2 regions of the Paenibacillus sp. FSL W8-0186 genome follow, and region 1 is predicted to be linked to the other one. Evidence: predicted binding sites of a transcription regulator. Region 1 holds the regulator's gene; the other holds the start of a gene.
The links. Region 1 encodes LexA, which represses DNA repair genes until DNA is damaged. Its sites were predicted from a motif close to CGAACATATGTTCG; they were not measured.

Region 1 (8,059 bases):
GTCTGCCCGCCGAAGGTCATGCTTCCCAAACATAGCCGTGATACAGCCAAACCGCTTTTGCCAAGATATGCGTATTCCATAGATTTGAACCTCCTTACTCTTATGTAAAAGCCGGACCTATAGGCCGGCCTTATTTATCCACCACTTCAATTGATTCTAACTGCTGACGGAAATTTCTTCTTATGTTCTGAAGGTACGTCTCCCGGAGCTGAGCGCGCTCCAGCATTTCATCCTCCGTTAGTCCTTCAGCCTTGTTCTTGCGCGCTAATTCATTAATACGCCGTACCATTGCATCTATATCCATAGTTTCCTCCTGCACATAAATTCATGAATTCCCTTTAACATTGACATGACTGATAAAGGTTGTCAAGATACCAGACTCTGAAGAACTCAGCTATTGAATCCGAGCTGCAAACGAGATGTTCTCCACGATAATCGGCGCCCCGGCCAATATAGTATCTTCTTCAAGAATAAGTGTTAAATCCGCTGTAGTCAAACGGTACAAGCTGCGCTCCTGCATGACTCCATTAATGAATAAATTTGAATATCCGTTCATCCCCATCCCTTGGAACTCTGAAGCCAAGCTGCCGTCATCATCTGTAAACCAGGCAGCCGGAATACGGACAGTACCTGTCAATTCCTCGGGAGGAAAATAAAAATAACGAAAGGCGCTCGGCAGGATCGTTATTCCAGGAACTTCGCCCGGGGAGCCTTGTGGGCCTTCAGGACCTTGTGACCCTGGTGGGCCTTGAGGGCCTGGCATACCTCGGTCGCCTTGAGCGCCCGGTAATCCCGCTTGCCCTATGGCGCCCGGCGCCCCCTGCAATCCCGACTCTCCCTGCGGACCAGGTGCTCCCGCTGTCCCCTCTTTTCCCGGCAGACCTGGTGCGCCATTCCCTCTCACCAGCCCTGCTCGACTCGGCGAGCAGGACTCCCCCCGTTCTACTTGCGGCCCCTGCCCGATGATCCGCTGGATGATCCTTCCACTCTGCCTTGAACAAAATCGCTGATTTCTCCGCATGGAACGCTGACGGCATTTTTTCTTCTTTCTTATTAAAATTTTTCTTCTTTTATTGCAGCCTTGTCTGATTAACTCTTTCATTCCAGTATTTCTATTTGTCGCTTTACCATTCCTCTTATGCTTGGCCGCAGTTGTAGACATGATGAACACCTTCCGCGTTTGAGTAATTGTATATCATATGTCTCTGTAGATTTAGAGGAGTAGACATATATCTACGCCGGATAACGTTAAATCCATATTTTTGTGCAGACGTTAATCGCCGTTTCACCCCCCCGCAAGCTTTCATTCTATATATTGGATCGACAGCAGGCAGCTTCTGCATTCGATAACCACTCGCTTTGTCAATCTACAATAAAGGAGGTGAATACATGCCTGTAATCAAACCGGTATTTACAGCCACCGCCTCCGCGCCGATTGCCTCCGGGGGAGTAATTACAACGACCATTAATCCCGTTACAACGCGCTACTTCGCTGCTATCACTGCCGACATGATTGGAGCCACTGAGACGACGATTCTTGCTGCCAGCTTTACGGACGACGATGACGCTCCTATTACGGATCTGCCCACAATTACGGCAGCTAACGACTATTTCAACGTCTATATCAACGGAGTTCTGCAGCAAAACTCCTTATCTACGCTTATGACGGCAAGCTTGGTGCTTGCCACTACAGATCTCCTCATCGGAACGCCCGTAACGCTTGAGGTCGCCAGCTTTGCTGGAGCCGCGTCTGATTTAACGACCCCGCCAACCATCTCTGCGCCCGACATTACAATTAATACGTAACTAACACAAAGAAGGAACCGCAAATAAGACTTGCGGCTCCTTCTTTGGCGTAAAGCACATTTAGAACATGAATCGATATTTATGAATAGCTGAACCTAAACTCATTTCGTTGGCAGGACGAGGATATCCCCTGGCTGAATATTGCTTCCGGCCAAGCCATTTGCCCGCTGAATCGCCGTAACATATACCCTCGTATCCATATTGCCCGGTTTATGAGCTGCGGCAATCTTCCACAGGGAGTCGCCACGCTTGACCACAACGGACTCTGATTCTACAACATCATGGTCAGGTGATGAGGCTACCGCTGACGCCATTCCAGCCCAGGCAATAACTACGAACAGAATAAACACCAACAACTTAAACAAAGTTATTCTTGCAAATATATTCGAAATGGAGTTAGCAATCGCTTCATTCAATCTGGCGGCACCCTTCCGCAGCGCCCCCTCATTGCGCGAATCAGCCTTACGATCATAAATGCTCTGATATGTACTGTATCTCAACATAATATTATCACTCCAAACAGATGTTCTTATGAATTGAATTCATAATAACACGAACATTTGTTTGATTCAATAGTTTTTTAGAACAATTGTTCCCCTTTTTTTCGACATAGATCTTTAGTTATATTGAAATGTATTTCCTCATAGCATTAGCCGCATTTCAATTCTGCCATACATTATTTAGAACTTATGTTTGTACGAACGGAAGTTCTATGTTATAATTTTTCCAAACGTTACTAAATGGGGTTGATGGATTATGTCGAAGGTTTCTAGCCGTCAGCAAGCTATTCTTGAATTTATTCGCTCTGAAGTAAGATTGAAAGGTTATCCGCCCTCCGTGCGCGAAATCGGCGAAGCTGTAGGACTAGCTTCCAGTTCCACGGTACACGGTCATTTGGATCGGCTAGAGAAGAAAGGCTTTATCCGGCGTGATCCAACGAAGCCAAGAGCGATCGAGTTGCTGGGGCAGGACGATGCGGAAGGCATCGGTCAGTTTGCCCATTCCGTGGCCCGTGTGCCTGTCATCGGCAAAGTCACTGCCGGTGTTCCTATAACGGCTACCGAGAATATCGAGGATTATTTCCCGCTTCCGCAGCATTATGCCGGAGAAGGCGAAATCTTTATGTTGTCTGTCGTTGGCAACAGTATGATCGAGGCAGGAATCCATAGCGGAGACTATGTTATCGTACGGAAACAGCAAACAGCCAATAACGGAGAAATCGTCGTCGCAATGACAGAGGATGACGAGGCGACGGTCAAGACATTCTACAAGGAGAAGGATCATATTCGCCTTCAGCCTGAGAATTCGACGATGGAGCCGCTTCGTTTGACCCATGTGACTATATTGGGCAAAGTCATCGGCCTGTTCCGTGATCTGCACTAGCAAATCAAAGAAAGAGCTACCGCGAGGGTATGCTCTTTCTTTTTAATTATGTTGCTATCCATGCATTATATCGGATATAGCTCCTGCTTATCCCCGATGTCCTTTCTGCAATTTTTACATAAACCGGCAATATGGCCGAAGTCATTCGAATAAAACACCAGCTTCTTCGCTTGGTTGCACCGGGAGCATTTCTGGTTGCGCGTAGTGGTCATATCCGAACTTTTACTGGAGGTACGCTTCTTAGGCAAGTAAATGACATTGCTCTGAAGTTCCGCAGCCCGCTTCTTCTTCACCATTGCAGCCGCTATGCCAAGGACAGCCAAAATGAGGACCAACAGCATTAACCCCATCATCACTATTTCCCTTATTCCCATGAAGTCTCTCCCCCTCGTTCAACGATTTATCTATACGTAACCCTGCTCGTTCTGCCTGGTACTACTGTTATCCCGATCATAGCTGAGATGAATAGCTGCTGTAAACAGCAGTAAGCCCTGGAGCATAAGCCCCAGGACCGCTGATTGACAGCGATGCGTCAACGCAGAATACCCCATGCCCACTTCCTTTAGGGAAGCATGGCTGCACCCTCCCTTAACGCATCAATGCGCTTTTTCATCCGCAAAGCTGCCGCCTGTTACATCAGACACTGTTTCAACTGCAATGAAGGCCTTGGGATCAATTTCACGAACGACCGTCTTCAGCATGGATAACTCAAGCCGGCTGACTACACAGTAAATCACTTGAGTTTCCTCTTTACTGATTCCGCCCCTCGCGTACAGATAAGTTGTGCTTCTCCCGAGGCTATTCATAATAGCTTCCGCTACTTCTTCATATTGCCTTGTGATGACCGTTACCGATTTGGATTCATCAAGACCCTGCACGATAATATCCATGACCTTGGAGGCGATATAATAAGTGAAAATCGAATACATCGCCGAATCCCAACCGAGCAGGAAGCCGGCCACGATAAAAATAACGATATTGATAATAAGAATGATCTGCCCTACGGAAACATTAACTTTTTTCGAGATCAAGATAGCTACGATTTCCGCACCATCCGTCGTCCCCCCCAGCCTTAATACCAGACCGACGCCCAGACCGAGTAACAGCGCGCCAAATAGAACGGCCAGCAATTTGTCATTCGTAAAAGCCTCCACATGATGCAAATAACCCGTCGTTAAAGAAAGTACCGCGATACCGTACAGCGAAGCAAATGCGAACTTCTTCCCGACCTGTCTATAGCCGACAAATAGAAAAGGCAGGTTGATCACGAAAAGGAAAATCCCTAACGGAATATTCGTAATGTTCGTCAGCATAAGTGAAATCCCGGTAATTCCGCCGTCAATAATTGCATTCGGCACAAGGAAGAGCTCCAGCGCAACCCCGGCGATAATCGCTCCTATGGTGATAAAAAAGATCTTTGAAATAAGTTCAACTGGTTTGCTTAAATTCTCCTTTCTCCTGTTTGTCTTTCCGATGCTTGGCTTGGTTTCTGCCATCTTTTCAACCCTTTCAGTAAAATTTACATATAAATAATTTAATGAAAATTAATATGAAAATCAAATGGATGATGAAAGACCCCGGATTCCTCCCCATCAGGAGAAACCCAAGGTCTTGATTTACAGCATATTCAATTAGCTTAAATCTACTTATTTCACACCCTTGCGGCGGTTGGAAATGTCCAGCCAGACGGCGAAGACGAGGATGGAACCCTTGACCACATACTGCCAGAACGATTCAAGTCCCATCAGCGACATGCCGTTGTCCAGCGAGGTCATGACCAGGGCGCCGATCAGCGCACCGATGACAGTCCCCGCGCCGCCCATCAGCGAGGTGCCGCCGATGACGCAAGCGGCAATCGCGTCCATCTCGGCCATCGTTCCCGCGGTGATCGTCGCTGAGGCCAGGCGGGACGTTAAGACGATAGCGGCGATCGAGCTGAGCAAACCGCTCAGCAGGAAGATCATCATCGTCTTCCGGTGGATATTAATCCCCGATAGGCGGGCCGCCTCCTTGTTTCCTCCAATGGCGTAAATATGTCGTCCAAACGTCGTCTTCGTAGACAAGAAATAGAAGATAACGGCCAGCGCGATGACAAAGATAATCGGGAACGGAATGCCCTTGTAGTTGTTCATGATCAGGACAAAGGAGACAATTATCAAAGAGACTACGGCTACTTTAATAATATCCACACCAAGCGGAGCTACCTCAAAGCCATACTTCTGGCGGGAGCGTCGCTTTTTAAAGGCACTCCACACGAACAATCCAATAGCGATCGCTGCGATAATAATCCCGAATCCTCTGGCAAAGTAAGCATTGCCCAGCATGGCCAGCACTGGATCGGACACCGGAATCGTCATTGACTCCGTAACGCCCATCAGTACGCCGCGGAACACCATCATCCCGCCGAGCGTTACGATAAAAGCAGGAATCATTTTATAGGCGACGAGCCAGCCCTGCACCAGCCCGAGCACAGCCCCAGCTGCCAATGTGCCGACGATGACGATGATAGGCGGAAGCCCCATCCAGTTGCTCAGAATGGCAGCAATCCCCCCCGTCAGGCCGACAATTGACCCGACCGACAGGTCGATATGGCCCGCGACAATGACCAGCACCATGCCGATGGCCAGAATCGAAGTGACTGACATTTGCGTAAACAGGTTAGAAAGATTACGTGCGGTCAAAAATGTAGGATCCAGTATCCCGAACAGGACCCAAATGAGTACGAGCGCTCCAACCATCGTATAAGCGCGGACGTCCATTTTGCCGAATAGGCTGCCCCAGAGCGACGTTTTCGCTGCGGGAGCTTCCTGCTTTTGAAGTTCATTTTGTAGCATAGTTATTTCCCTCCCGTTGCGGCTTGCATAATATTTTCTTGCGTCGCTTCACGCCAATCGAACTCGCGTACGAATTCCCCTTCGCTCATTACCAGAATCCGGTCGCTCATGCCCAGCACCTCCGGCAGCTCCGAGGAAATCATAATAATGGCTACGCCTTGCTCAACAAGCTGATTCATCAAATGATATATTTCGTACTTCGCTCCAACGTCAATCCCCCGGGTCGGCTCATCCATGATGAGGATTTTCGGATCGGACATCAGCCATTTGCCGATGACAACCTTCTGTTGATTCCCCCCGGAGAGCGTACCTACGGCCGTTTCGAGCGAAGCTGTTTTCGTCTTTAAATCCTGCACATACCGAAGGCCCCATCTAATCTCTTCATTTTCGTTAATGACTCCAAGCTTTGACACTTTGCTCATCGCAGCCATCGTCGTATTCGTCTTCACGTCCATATTCATCACGAGTCCCTGACGCTTGCGGTCCTCGCTGACCAAGGCAAAACCCGCCTCGATTGCATCGGTCACCGACCGGATGCGCACCGGCTTGCCTTCGATCAATACTTCTCCTGTAGCGCGTCCTTCATAGGCACCAAACAAGCTGCTTACCAGTTCGGTACGCCCGGCCCCCATCAATCCGGCGATTCCTAAAATTTCTCCCTTGCGTAAAGTGAAATTTACATCCTCAATCACTTTCTGGTCCCGTTTCTCGGGATGCCATACATTATAGTTCTTAACCTGAAGCACAATCTCCCCAGGCGTATGCTCCACCCTTGGATAACGCTCCGTCAGCTCGCGGCCGACCATGAGCGACACAACCTGGTCATCGTTCGTTTCATGGCGGTCCAGCGTCGTTACCGTCTGCCCGTCGCGCAGCACCGTGATCGAATCCGCCAACTCGAACACCTCCGGCATTTTGTGCGAAATATAAATGCAGGAAACCCCTTCGCTGCGGAGCTGATTCAGAATATTCATCAAAATAGCGACTTCACTTTCGGTCAATGCCGCCGTCGGTTCATCCAGGATCAGAATTTGCGTATGCTTGGACAGCGCTTTGGCGATCTCTACGAGCTGCTGCTGGCCGATGCCCAGGCTGCCGATTTTCGTATTCGGCGAAATGTTCAGCCCTACTCTTTTCAGCCACAAGGCAGCATTGTGATACAGCTCATCCCAGCGGATAACCCCGTGCCTTTGCGGCTCCGCCCCGAGAAAAATATTCTCGCCCACCGTCATATCCTTCACGAGCGCCAGCTCCTGGTGAATAATCGTAATGCCCGCCTTCTCCGCATCTACAATGTTGTGAAACTCCTTCTTCTCTCCGCCGATGAGCAGATCCCCGCTATAGGTTCCCGCCGGATACAGACCGCTCAGCACCTTCATCAACGTTGACTTGCCCGCCCCGTTCTCGCCGCACAAGGCATGAATTTCGCCTTTCCGCAGCTTAAAGTTCACCTGATCCAGCGCCTTGACGCCCGGAAACTCTTTGCTGATGTTCACCATCTCTAACACGTACATAGGCTCTATCTCCTTCTAACGCCGAGTTATCGTAAAGGGAGGGACAGCTGAAGCCTCTTGCAATTTCCGCTCGAACTTCAACTGCCCCGCTGATCCCTTGCCGGATTCACTTAGCTAAAGCTTACTGCTGCGGCCATTGATCTTTAGGAACGTTCTTGTAGACATCCTCCAGCTTGTGGAAGCCGTCCTCGATTAGAATAGAGAGCTCATCCTTGCTGACCGGAATCGGATCGAGCAATACGGACGGTACATCGAATTTGCCGTTGTAAACGGACGTGTCCGTGGCAATGTCTTCACCTTTTGCAGCTGCCACGGCCATTTCGGCCGCTTTTGTGGCGATCGATTTAATCGGCTTATACACCGTCATTTGCTGCGTGCCTTCTGCAATCCGCTGCACCGCGGCCAAATCCGCATCCTGTCCGGATACCGGAATTTTGCCAGCCATGCCTTGAGCGGTCAGGGCCTGAATTGCTCCTCCTGCCGTACCGTCATTCGCTGCTACAACGCCCTGCACGTCGTTCT
Region 2 (8,059 bases), 530 kb from region 1:
CGCCGGATATATGTTTCCAGCGTTTCACGACGAGCGCCAGGCCGTGCTGCCGACAAGGCATCAGCTGCACCGACCAGCATGGCGATCACCGATGTGGCCTCGCAGTCACCGTGGTGGGATGCGATACTATTAATAACCACCGGGTGCTCCTTGTATTTCTTAGCCAATTCCACGCCGATCTCGACATGCGATCCTTCCACTTCATGATCAAGCGCTTTACCGATATCATGCAGCAGTCCAGCCCGCTTGGCCAGAACGATGTCTTCGCCTAATTCGCCTGCCATAAGGCCGGCCAAGTAAGCAACCTCCATCGAGTGCTTCAGCACGTTCTGACCGTAGCTTGTCCGGAATTTAAGACGTCCCAAAATTTTGATCAGATCAGGATGAAGCGCATGAACTCCCACTTCAAAGGTTGCTTGCTCACCGTATTCACGAATCCGTTCATCCACTTCACGACGCGACTTCTCGACCATTTCTTCGATTCGTGCCGGGTGAATCCGTCCGTCCGCCACAAGTTTCTCCAATGCGGTACGAGCGATCTCCCGACGAATCGGATCAAAGCCAGACAAGATGACGGCTTCCGGCGTATCATCAATAATGAGATCGATCCCGGTCAACGTCTCAAGCGCGCGGATGTTGCGTCCTTCGCGGCCAATGATCCGTCCCTTCATCTCTTCGTTCGGCAATGCTACAACAGATACGGTCGTCTCCGCAACATGATCGGCTGCGCAACGTTGAATAGCCAGCGTAATGATTTCACGCGATTTCTTATCGGCTTCCTCTTTCGCCTGCTGTTCAATGTCCTTGATCAGCTGCGCCGTTTCATGGCGAACTTCCTGCTCTACATTGTTTAGGATAATGATTCTGGCGTCCTCCATCGTCAAGTTGGAGATACGTTCCAATTCCTGAACCTGAGTTTTATAAATCTGATCAATCTGCTGCTGAGTTTCTTCAATTCGCTTCTCTTTGCCTGCCACCTGCTCTTCTTTTCGTTCAAGCGATTCTAATTTTTTATCCAGCGACTCTTCCTTTTGCAACAATCGTCTTTCCTGCCGTTGAATTTCGTTCCGACGTTCACGAATGTCTTTATCAGCTTCAGTCCGGATTTTATGGACCTCATCCTTAGCTTCCAGGACTGTTTCTTTCTTCAGTGCTTCTGCATCTTTCTTTGCATTTTCCAAAATTTGGCTTGCAGCGTGTTCCGCACTGGAAATTTTAGCTTCTGCAAGAGATTTCCGAATAAAATATCCGATCACGAACCCAAAGAATAAAGCGGCTGCAACGAGAGCGACCCAGACTCCATCGTGCATCTGTTCACCTCCCCGTTGATTCCTCCAAGGCATTCCTTGGGATACTTGCAGTTGTAGTTAACTTCCTCAATTCATCATCATTTCTAAGAATCGAATACAGGCCGATTCAGGTAGGCCGCTCACTTTAATTCATGAGCTAAAATGTAACCCTTCATGATTGGCGAATAGAATGTGTACAGAGTCATAATTTTGGAAGGAAAAAAGGACTCTGTGCATATAGACATTTTATTATTTGACGAAAGATATTGTCAAGCAAATGACAGCCGCTCCTGCCGCAGGCCTATTCCTCTTCCCATTCCTCCGTATTTTCTTGGCCCTCCTGCTGAGCCAACTCGCGGATGACTTTGGAAACAAGCCCTCCTGAATAGCCTCTGCGCATAAGAAAAGCGCCCGTCTTTCGCTTTCTGTCCATCAATTCGCCTGTGGTGGATCTCCATTTCTTCGCCCCAAGCTGTAGAGCGCTATTATATTCATCCTCTTCGCTGACTTCACCAAGCGCCTCCTCAATCAAAGGCTTGGCAATGCCCTTCTGACGAAGTTCGTGGCGAACCCATAGTTTTCCCTTGCCTCTGCTTCCAACACGCTGCTTGGCCCATTCCTGGGCGTATGCCGCATCATCAATAAGCCGCTCCTGCTTAAGACGGTAAAGAACGTCGCTTACCGTCTCTTCGCTCCATCCCTTTTCTCCGAGGCGGAGTGCTATTTCGTAGGCAGTACGCGGCTTTCGGCTCAAATATACAAGCGCGTCCCCGTAGCTTCTCTGCCGTTCATCCGCCGCGATAATTTCTTCCAGATCCGACTTGGCAAAAGCCGCGCCTTTGATCATCCGATATTTAATCATCACATCTTCATGAATTTCGACCGAATAGGAACCAAAATGGATCCGGTAACGGAACTTCGGCCGCTTTAGGGCTTCCACCATAGTAATTTCCAGTTCACCCTCATCCGGAAAATCATCAAAGCTTGACTCTACGGCGAGGGATTCCTCTGTAGTATTCCCCCAAAAACGCTCTTCAGAAATATCAACTATTCCCTGCGGTTCCTGTAACCGCCTTCCGCCCTTCCCTGAAGGTGGCTGTATCCCGCGATTGCCGTATTTTCCATTCATCGAGCCGCCCCCCTTCCGCATTATGCTAATGCTTGCTTGCATATTATATCACGGTGGTCACTTCCAAAATAAAAGCGCTCTGTTCTGGCTTCGCCAGAATACAGAGCGCCTAAATATTGCTAAATTATTATTCTTCGAAAAGCGCCTGCTCTTCCTTCGCATCTTCTTCGAGCTCGCTTGCGGAAGCCGAAGGCACGACCGTCGACAACTGGCTGGCTTCGCGAATTTTCAATTCAATGGCATCAGCAATCTGGGTATTCTCCTTCAAAAATTGCTTCGCGTTTTCGCGGCCTTGGCCTAAGCGCTCGCCCGAATATGAATACCAGGCTCCGCTTTTATCGACAATATCAAGCTCTACGCCGATATCGATAATGCTGCCCTCTCTTGAAATGCCCTCGCCATACATAATATCGATCTCCGCCTGCTTAAACGGAGGAGCCACCTTGTTCTTGACGACCTTGACCCGGGTACGGTTACCAACCATGTCATTTCCCATCTTGATCGTCTCTATGCGGCGCACGTCAAGACGAATGGTGGAGTAGAACTTGAGAGCCCGTCCGCCAGGGGTTGTCTCCGGATTTCCGAACATCACGCCGACCTTCTCGCGCAATTGGTTGATAAAGATCGCAATCGTCTTGGACTTGCTGATCGCTCCTGACAGCTTGCGGAGCGCTTGAGACATCAATCGAGCCTGCAAGCCCACATGAGAATCTCCCATTTCGCCCTCAATTTCCGCTTTCGGGACAAGCGCCGCCACGGAGTCGATAACGATAATGTCGACAGCGCCGCTTCTTACGAGCGCCTCTGCAATTTCAAGCGCCTGCTCCCCGGTGTCCGGCTGGGAAAGAAGGAGCTCGTCGATATTTACGCCAAGCTTGCTGGCATAAGATGGATCCAGCGCATGCTCCGCATCGATGAATGCGGCTTGTCCGCCGATTTTTTGAACTTCGGCAATGGCATGAAGCGCCACTGTCGTCTTACCTGAGGACTCAGGACCGTATACTTCGATAATCCGGCCACGCGGCAGCCCGCCTGTGCCAAGAGCTATATCTAATGCAATCGAACCACTGGGAACAATTTCCACCTGCATATGAGTGGATTCGCCCAGCTTCATAATCGAACCTTTACCGAATTGCTTTTCTATTTGACGAAGCGCCATATCCAGCGCTGCACGACGATCTGACAATCAGCTCACATCCTTATCAAATTGATTAAATGTAGGACTTTACATTAATAATTGTACCTTGTTTTGGAACGTTTGCCAAGCATTTTTTCGAACATATATTCGGGTCTCAACCCTCCCAAACCCTCCCTTACCGTAAGGGAGGGCCCCCGCAGGGCTTGCAGCCCTCGGGACTCCCGCAAATTGGACTAACGTAGGAGTTACAGAGACGCTCCTGCCCGCTGTCCCCTTTGGGGATGCGCTCTACTTTTGGCGCGTGGATCGCTTTTCCCCCTTCGGGTACGTCTTACTTTGGGTTCACCCGGGTTACCTGAAACACCCTGCTCAAGGAGCTGCGGTCGAGCACCCGGGTAGCTTTAGCTGGAATGAGCCGCTTGCTCCCCTTCGGGTCCGCTCCTGGTTTGGCGCTCCTGCATGTTGGAGACGGGAGCTGGTGTGGGTGCGTTTCCTTCTACTTCGTGCTGGGCGGCGCTCTCCCTTCGGGATTCGCTTGCTTTTGGCGCACTGCTTAAACTTTCCTTTGACGGTGCTCGAGGAAAGCTAACCCACTTAGGTGATTCGTTTGCAGTTAGTACCTTCTACTTCCTGCTCCGTGGGAGCTCTCCCTTCGGGATTCGCTTATTCTGGAATGATAATAAAGGGATAAGTACCCATATTTAAAATCAACATCAACCAGCCATGGCCATGGCAATTAACGAAAAAAAGAACCGCAGCGCAACAAATCAGTTAGGCTACGGTTCTTCCGTAAATCCATTATACCCCGAAGCTTATTCCATTTGCAAATGCAATCGCGAACAGCTATGCATGATCAGCGGTCAGCAGTTTCCTTAAGCTGTCTCCACAGATGATAGAGTACCGTCTTGGCAGAACGAATCCGGATCGTCTCCCGATTCCCCTTAAGATTCAGCTCAAAAACGGCAGTATCTTGTCCGCGGCGGGAGATGGCAATATATACGAGTCCCACCGGCTTGCGCTCCGAGTAGCCCGGACCGGCCACACCGGTAATCGACAGACCGAAATCCGTGTCAACAATCATGCGCACCTGCTCGGCAAGCACCTTTGCAGTTTCGGCGCTGACGGCGCCGGGAGCATTTTCTCCCTCCAGCATGTCATGGGGAACGTTGAGCAGCTTCTCCTTCATCTCATTAGAATAGCATACGATACCGCCGTGGAAGACTGCAGCGCTGCCTGGAATAGAGGTGATGGTCTCCATGAGCAATCCGCCAGTGCAGCTCTCGGCGCAGCTCACGGTCAGATTCAGCTCTGTAAGCATGTCCACGATCGTCTTCTCGATCGGCACATCCTCTGTTGCATATAGATGGTCGCCAAGCCGCGAGCTGATTTCCTTCTCCATCACTTCCAGCTTAGCCATCGCTTCGCTTTCTGAATTCGCCTTTGTAGTAATACGCAGTGTAACCTCGCTCTCCTTCGCGTAAGGCGCTACGGTCGGATCACTTTGCTTTTCGATTAGATCGAGAACGCGGGTCTCCAATGCCGACTCGCCGATCCCGGCAAATTTCAGCATCTTCGAATAAATCGGCTGTTCATGGGTCAGCACATGCTGCAATATCCATGTGGCCGCCTGATTTCGGAACATTGGCATCAATTCTTTCGGAGGACCGGGTAATACGATATAGAACTTCCCGTTATGCGCAATGGCGTTCCCTACGGCCAGTCCTGTCTCATTGGGCAGCGGCGTGGATCCGTCAATCGCATGCGCCTGGCGCCGATTATTCTCGGTCATCGGAATATTGCGCCCTTGAAAGAACCGGTCGATATTATCCATGGCCATCCTGTCGTAGTGCAGACCTCTGCCTAGCACAGAAGCTAACGCTTCCTTGGTCAAATCGTCCTGTGTAGGGCCGATGCCCCCTGAGAATATAAGCACATCCGCCCTCGATTCGGCGGTTTGAATCGCTTGACGCAGACGGTCCATGTTGTCGCCGACAACCGTTTGGAAATACACGTCGATACCAAGAGACGCTAATTCCTGAGATAAAAATTGCGCATTTGTGTTCACAATTTGTCCAAGCAAAAGCTCGGTGCCTACAGCGATGATTTCTGCTCTCATCTCTCTCCCACGTCTCCTTCCACCAGCAAAATAAAGGCATTCTCATCTCTTTCACTTCATCAATCGTAATAGTTATGGCTGAATAGCAAAAGGTTGTTTCATTTATGCAATCCGTCACCTAATCAGCTTTTAGAGAATGAAAGCAAACTTTTGTTCTTCACAAAATAGTCGATGCCCGAATAAATCGTAATCAGCGTAGCAACCCAAATCGCAATTTCATCAAAGGGAAAACGGATCCACTCAAACGGAAAATTATTTAGGAGAAGAACGGATATCGCAATTATCTGAGCGATGGTCTTCGCTTTCCCCCACTTGCTGGCGGCAATAACCGAACCTTCCAGCAATGCGATTTCCCGTAGTCCTGTTACGGCAAACTCTCGGCTGATGATGACGATTGCAATGATGGCTTGGATTTCACCCATCGCAACCAGCGCTACCAGCACTGCGGCCACCAGCAGTTTATCTGCCAGAGGATCAAGCAGCTTGCCGAGGTTAGTCACTAAATTATGCTTGCGGGCAATATATCCATCAATTCCGTCCGTACTGGCAGCTACAATAAACAATATTGCCCCAATCAACTGGTTTACCGGCAGCGTATAACTGCCAAGCGACAGTTCATAAGACCACCACTCGAAGTCAACCAGCAAGAAGACCAGCATGACCGGGATCATAAAAATTCGGGCAATGGTTATGCGATTGGGTAAGTTCAAAGGACACCCTCCCCGGACATGTCGTATTCATAAGCATGCGTAATTCGTACCTTGGCGATTTCTCCAATGCCAACAGGACAATTCGTAACGTATACTTCACCGTCGATTTCCGGCGCATCATACTGTGAACGCCCGATATAGACGTCACTGCGGCCGTCATACCGTTCAACCAGCACATCCAGAACCTGTCCGACAAATTTGCCGGCATTTTGGTTAGAAACCTCGCGCTGAATCTCCATCAGCGTGTTGGCGCGCCACTCTTTAACCTCTTCCTCCACCTGATCCGGCAGCCTTGAGGCAGGAGTATCCTCCTCTTTGGAATAAGTAAATACGCCCAGCCGGTCAAATTTGATTTCCCGTACAAAATCGCATAATCTTTCAAAATCCTCCTCCGTTTCGCCCGGAAACCCAACAATCAGGGAAGTGCGCAGCGAAACATTCGGAATACGGGAACGAATTTTTGCGACCAGCTCGCGGATGTCGCGATTGCGTCCCGGACGGCGCATCCGTTTGAGGACCGCATCTTCACTATGCTGCAGCGGCATATCGATGTATTTGCAAATTTTAGGATTCGTCGCAATCATTTCGATTAACTCGTCGGTAAAGAAGCCTGGATAAGCATAATGGAGCCGGACCCACTCAATGCCTTCAACCTCCGTAACCCTATTCATCAGCTCGGCCAGCTTATATTCCCCATAGAGGTCGGTTCCGTAATTAGTGGAATCCTGGGCGATCAAGCTAATTTCCTTCACCCCTTGCGAAGCCATTAGCTCAACCTCTGCGATGATCGATTCGATCGAACGGCTGCGGAAGTTCCCCCTCATGATTGGAATGCTGCAAAACGTACAATTGTTATCGCAGCCCTCGGCAATTTTTACATATGTAGTATACTTGGCCGTCGATACTTTACGAGGGAGTACCTCTTCATAATTAAACACCGGATTCCCGACTTGAACCGGTTTTTTGCCCTTGAGCGCTTCATCAACAATCTGATTGATATTATAAAAATCCCCGGTTCCGACGATACCATCGATCTCCGGCATTTCCTCCATTAAGGCCTGCTTATAGCGCTGCGTCAAGCAGCCGGACACGATAAGCGCCTTCAGCTTCCCCGTCTCCTTCAAATCCGCCAAATCCAGAATCGTATTCACGGATTCCTCCTTGGCAGCGTCAATAAACCCGCACGTATTTACGATAATGACCGTGGCCTCTTCCCGGTCCTCTACAAGGCGGTAGCCCCGTTGATCGATCAGGCCTGACATAATTTCCGAATCAACCAAATTTTTCTCACAACCGAGCGTTACGATTTTCACTTTTTCAGTCATATGCAGTATCCCCCATTGAAATTAACCGATATACCCATTTTTCCCTACAAGTATAAGCTTTACGAACATACCATGTCAAAAACGTGTAAAGGTCTCTCACCGCGCGAGCCCGCGCAGCAAAAGACCACTTTTTCGTTACTATTTGAAGTTGGTAAATTGCAAATCCACCGAAAGATCGCCCTTGCGAAGCATTTGCATGACCTGCTGCAAATCATCTTTGCTTTTGCCGGTAACACGGATTTGGTCGCCTTGAATTTGGCTCTTCACCTTCAGTTTGGAGTCGCGGATCATAACATTGATTTTCTTCGCGTTCTCCGAATCGATACCCTGCTTCAGCTTTATGCGCTGACGA

Region 2: recA (recombinase RecA) is a predicted target of LexA. The motif match lies at 3,693-3,706, and genes of this name have one in related genera.

Annotation. Positions count from the first base shown of each region.
Region 1 covers NZ_CP150207.1:3,037,909-3,045,967, forward strand. Annotated here, with positions in the region: gene MKX50_RS13665 (aldo/keto reductase) at 1-80, opposite strand, end outside; gene MKX50_RS13670 (DUF896 domain-containing protein) at 131-304, opposite strand; gene MKX50_RS13675 (DUF4183 domain-containing protein) at 395-1,021, opposite strand; gene MKX50_RS13680 (DUF4183 domain-containing protein) at 1,390-1,806, shown strand; gene MKX50_RS13685 (LysM peptidoglycan-binding domain-containing protein) at 1,908-2,309, opposite strand; gene lexA (transcriptional repressor LexA) at 2,563-3,189, shown strand; gene MKX50_RS13695 (hypothetical protein) at 3,255-3,563, opposite strand; gene MKX50_RS13700 (YitT family protein) at 3,786-4,685, opposite strand; gene MKX50_RS13705 (sugar ABC transporter permease) at 4,836-6,023, opposite strand; gene MKX50_RS13710 (xylose ABC transporter ATP-binding protein) at 6,026-7,537, opposite strand; gene xylF (D-xylose ABC transporter substrate-binding protein) at 7,659-8,059, opposite strand, start outside.
Region 2 covers NZ_CP150207.1:2,510,002-2,518,060, reverse strand. Annotated here, with positions in the region: gene rny (ribonuclease Y) at 1-1,310, opposite strand, end outside; gene MKX50_RS11335 (RecX family transcriptional regulator) at 1,591-2,418, opposite strand; gene recA (recombinase RecA) at 2,546-3,604, opposite strand; gene MKX50_RS11325 (competence/damage-inducible protein A) at 4,410-5,672, opposite strand; gene pgsA (CDP-diacylglycerol--glycerol-3-phosphate 3-phosphatidyltransferase) at 5,795-6,382, opposite strand; gene rimO (30S ribosomal protein S12 methylthiotransferase RimO) at 6,379-7,707, opposite strand; gene MKX50_RS11310 (YajQ family cyclic di-GMP-binding protein) at 7,846-8,059, opposite strand, start outside.